Regions from separate parts of the Dyella jejuensis genome, predicted to be linked through region 1. Evidence: riboswitches for the same ligand, from Rfam matches in the RefSeq annotation. Region 1 holds a riboswitch; the other holds the start of a gene.
What was found. A riboswitch is a leader RNA that binds a small molecule or an ion and turns the genes downstream of it on or off. The one in region 1 is predicted to bind fluoride.
Positions count from the first base shown of each region.

Region 2: linked by a shared signal. The riboswitch ahead of crcB (fluoride efflux transporter CrcB) and the one ahead of msbA (lipid A export permease/ATP-binding protein MsbA) in region 1 are both predicted to bind fluoride.

Region 1 is NZ_JADIKJ010000007.1:25,158-27,612, forward strand. Features, by position in the region: gene ISP15_RS07480 (Hsp70 family protein) at 1-438, opposite strand, end outside; fluoride riboswitch at 557-626, shown strand; gene msbA (lipid A export permease/ATP-binding protein MsbA) at 797-2,455, shown strand, end outside.
Region 2 is NZ_JADIKJ010000002.1:396,611-399,065, forward strand. Features, by position in the region: gene ISP15_RS03490 (glycosyltransferase family 9 protein) at 1-864, shown strand, start outside; fluoride riboswitch at 956-1,031, shown strand; gene crcB (fluoride efflux transporter CrcB) at 1,106-1,486, shown strand; gene ISP15_RS03500 (DUF190 domain-containing protein) at 1,504-1,866, shown strand; gene cfa (cyclopropane fatty acyl phospholipid synthase) at 1,863-2,455, shown strand, end outside.

The DNA.
Region 1 (2,455 bases):
GATGATCCGACGCACCGGCGGGTCGAGCCGGTAGCCAAGCATCGATTTTGGCGACTCGATCAAGTGCCCGGTGCCTTCCACCAAATACGCCTCGACCGCATCTTCACCGAACAGCGCATCCTGAAAACTGGCAATCGATGCGGCGGCTACGCGCGTCTGCTCCTCCATCCATTGACGACGCACCACGCGAATCGCATCACGGCAACGTTGCGCCTCTGAGACCTGCGGATGTTCGCGGCGCATGCTTAGGAGAAGCGTGTCCACTTGTGCTTCGAGCGCCGGGGTCAACCTGAAATCATCCGGATTCGGCACCACTTCGGGAAAGAAAACGGCAGTACGGAATTGATAGGCATCGCCGAACTGAATGAGCGTCAATTCCCCGTTGACCATGGCGGCGGCAGCGGAGTAGCTAGTTCCGAAATCGATTCCGATACGCATGAAGACACCCAGATCTAAAAAAAAGCCGAATGCAGCCGCGCATTATGACATCCTGACGCCCGAGCCCGAATACCGCTTTCCTAGAAAGCTTGCTGCGGCCAGGCAGGCCGCGTTATCGTGTAGCAAGGGAGATGGCATTCCTCCCCGCACCACGAACCGCCCCCTCGGCTGATGATGCCTACCGACCGCGTCTCTCGTGTGTCGGCCATGTATGGGTGGCTGGCATACGGAACGCCGATCGACAGGCATCGATCACCGTGGCGTCGCCGTTTCTTGCGGACTGACCCAAGGCGCGCTGCCTTGCCTGGTGCGCCACCAGGCCGATCGATGGGCCATGGCGTCTTTTTGCGGTTCATGCATGTCTTCTCCCCCGTCAGCTTCCGCCATCTGGCATACCTATCGCCGACTGCTCCGGTATAGCGCCGCGCATGGCCGTATGGCTGCCGTGGCAGTTTTTGCCATGATCGTCGACGCATCCTGTATGACACTGTTTGCCAAACTGATCAGACCATTGCTGGACCGCCTGTTCATCGACAAGAATCCGTCGATGATCTTCTGGATGCCGATATGGATTATCGGCATTTTCGTCTTGCGCAGCTTTGCGTCGTTTGCGAGTGATTACGCCATGGCTTACGTCGGACGCGGCGTGGTCTATGCGATGCGCAATGACGTTTTCAGAGCCTATCTGTATACGCGCGTGGATGTCTGTACTGCCGAGGGCAATGGCATGCAGATCGCGCGCATCACGTACACTTGCGAACAAGTAGCGCAGGCAGCAACTGACGCGGTGAAAACCGTCTTGATTGACGGCATGACTACGATCGGTCTCGTCGCCGTCATGATCTATTACAGCCCGGAACTCGCACTGGCGCTATTAGTCATGGTTCCCAGCATTGCGTTAATCGCCACACGGGTGAGCCTCTCCTATCGCAAGATCAGCCAGCGCCTTCAAATTGCCATGGGGGGCGTCACGGCCATCGTGTCCAGCGCGGTGACCAGTTTCCGCGAAATCAAAACCTATGGCGCTCAGTCCTACGAAAAAAAAAGGTTTTATGAGATCAGCGAGCGAACACAGCGGCTCAATCTCAAGGTGATCGCTACCAACGCGCTTGCGACATCGCTCGTGCAATGCGTAGCGGCTTGTGCATTGGCGCTATTGATCTTTCTTGCCACGCAGCCCGCACTCCTCGACTCTGTGACACCCGGCACTTTTTTCGCGGTATTGATGGCCATGGGCGGCATTCTGCCATCGCTTAAGCACCTGACCGGCGTGCAGTCGAACGTTCAACGCGGTGTGGTGGCTGCCGAAGACTTATTCGCGGCGATAGATGTTCCCGCGGAGCCCGATCATGGTAAGCAAGTCGCCCGCAAAGTTCGTGGCGAACTGCATTTCAAGCATGTGCAATTTACTTACCCCAATGTCCCCATGGCTGCCTTGAGCGACATCACTCTGCACTGTAAACCCGGCACCATGACTGCATTAGTAGGACGTTCTGGCAGCGGCAAGAGCACCCTTTCAAGCTTATTGCCGCGTTTCCACGATCCGAGCAAAGGCAGCATCACGCTGGATGGCATCGAACTTCGCGACTACACCCTTGCTTCGTTGCGGCAGCAGATGGCCTGGGTGGGCCAGTCCGTGGTCCTCTTCGATGATACGGTGGCAGCCAACATCGCCTATGGCGAATTAAGCGGAGCTAGCGAAGCCGCCATCCGGGATGCGGCCGACGCGGCCAATGCGCTGGCTTTCATCGAACGCCTGCCGCATGGGTTGCATACTCGCATAGGCCAGGACGGCGAGTTACTTTCCGGCGGACAACGACAACGCATTGCCATTGCGCGTGCCATCCTCAAGGACGCACCGATACTGATCATGGACGAAGCGACCTCGGCGCTCGACGTCGAATCGGAACGATTGATCCAGGACGCACTCCTGCGCCTGATGCGCAACCGCACTACGCTGGTCATTGCACATCGTCTCTCGACAATCCAACATGCCGACCACATTGTCATGCTCGAT
Region 2 (2,455 bases), on a different contig from region 1:
AGCCCGGTCGCCGGCGGCGTCTACGGCCATTTCTTCAACGTGCAGCGTCTCTTTCGCCTGCCGGCACATGGGGTCGGGCACCCGTTCCAGTTCTTCGGCACGCTGCGGCGCATGCGCAAGATCCGGTACGACCTGGCGATCGATGCCGATCCGTTGTCGCAAACCGGCCGCCTGCTGATGCTGCTGTCGAATGCCACCTACACCCTCGGCTTCAGCAGCCCGAAAAAACATGGCGAAATCACCCACGCGGTTCCACTGCCGCCGGACGAGAGCAAGGGACGCCGCCCGGTCTACTTGCTGCGCAGCGCCATGGGCCGCGATACCACGGCGGATTATCCAGTCCCGGACATTCGCCTGGATGCCGTCGAACGCGAGCACGGCCGCGCCGCGCTGATCCGTTCGCTCGCCGCCGGCGGCTCGGCATCGCCAGGCCATGGCGTGATCGGCATCTTTGCCAATGCAACCGGCAACAAGCTGCTCGGCGAAGACTGGTGGATGCGCTTCATCCGGGGATTGGAAGCGCACCATCCGGCGCACCGCATCGTGGAGATCCTGCCAGCGTCGGGCGCATCGATGCTGGGCTCACGCTATCCCGCCTATTATTCCAGCGACCTGCGCAAGCTCGCCAGCGTGCTGTCCGGTTTGGACGTCTATATCAGTGCAGACTGCGGCATCATGCATCTGGCCTGCGCGTCGGAGGTTCCCACCATGGGCATCTTCACGGTAACCAATGTGGGCGAATGGGGGCCTTATGGCCCCTCTCGCCATGCGGTTGCCGCGCAAGGCGTCGCGCCGGAAGAGGTGGCGCGTACCATCGCAGCCATGCCGGAGTTCAACCACGTACAGCAAGCGACGGACCGCTAGCGAAGCATCCGATCGCAGGTCACGAACAGGCGCGCCCGCCATCTGCGCAGGCATGCGCTGTTCAGCCGGCCATGGCATCGGCTAGCATGTTCAACATGAGGGAGATGGCATGCCTCCCGTCCCGAGCCGGGGCGAACCACCGAAAGGTTGATGATGCCTGCACTACCGGATTCCGGCGGCGCAGGCGTGCCTGTTGCCGTGGAACCGATCTATCGCTATCGGGAGACCACACAACGTGAGCATGAGCGGATTTCTTGCCGTCGGCCTGGGCGGCGCGATCGGATGCTGGATGCGCTGGCTGCTCAGCATCCTGCTCAACCCTCTTTTTCCCACCCTGCCCCTGGGCACCCTGGCCGCCAACCTCAGCGGCGGCCTGATCATGGGTTGCATGATGGGCATCTTCGAACATTTCCAAGCCCTGCCGCCGGAATGGCGGCTGTTCGCGATGACCGGCTTTCTCGGTGGCCTGACTACATTCTCGACCTTCTCCGCCGAGGCCAATACATTGCTGCTGCGCGGGCAATTGGCCTGGTTCGGGGCCCATGTCGCGGTGCATCTGGTCGGCAGCCTCGCCATGACCATCCTGGGCATCTTCCTGACGCGCGGATTACTGCGCCATTGATAAGGATCGAGCAAGCCATGAGCATCGAAACTTCGTTCGACCACGATCCGGGCAAAGGCGTCTTCCTGCGTTTCTATACGCACGTGCGTGCCAGGCACGATGGGCTGCTGGTATCGGAGTGGCTGCTGGAACTGGCCAAGCGCCATCGGCTGGGCGGAGGCTCGGTATTTCGCGCCACGGCCGGATTCGGGCGGCACGGCGTGCTGCACCAGGAAGCTTTTTTCGAACTCGCTGACGACCTTCCGCAAAAGATCGAATTCCTGCTCAGCGAACCGAACGCGCAGACCTTGCTGCGGCTCGTGCGCGAAGCCGGCGTTGACCTGGTCTACGCATGGTCGCCGGTACATTTTGGCGTCTTGGGCAAGGAAGTGAACGGATGAATCAGGATTCCTTGCGGCAACGCGCCGCCGATCTCCTGGACACGGCGGGCGTGCGCATCGACGGACCCGCTCCGACGGATCTTCAAGTCCATGATGAGCAGCTGTATGCACGTGTATTCGCGCACGGCTCGCTAGGCCTGGGCGAAGCGTATATGGATGGATGGTGGGATGCGCAGGATCTTCCCGGCATGTTCACCAAAATCCTCAGCAGCCATCTGGACGAACACCTCAAGTCGCTGGATACGCTGATCGCCCATCTCAAGGCGCGCTTCATCAATCTGCAACGCGGCCAGCATGCGTTCGAGATCGGCAAGGTGCACTACGATCTTGGCAACGATCTGTTCAAGGCGATGCTCGGCAAGCGGCTGGTTTATTCCTGTGGCTACTGGGCAAAGGCCGACAACCTCGACGATGCGCAAGAAGCCAAGCTCGACCTGATCTGCCGCAAGCTGCGCCTGCAGCCTGGCATGCGCGTGCTCGACATCGGCTGCGGCTGGGGCGAGGCGCTGAAGTTTGCGGCCGAACGGTATGGCGTCACTGGCGTTGGCATTACCGTCTCCAATGAGCAGGCAGCCTTCGCGCGCGAACT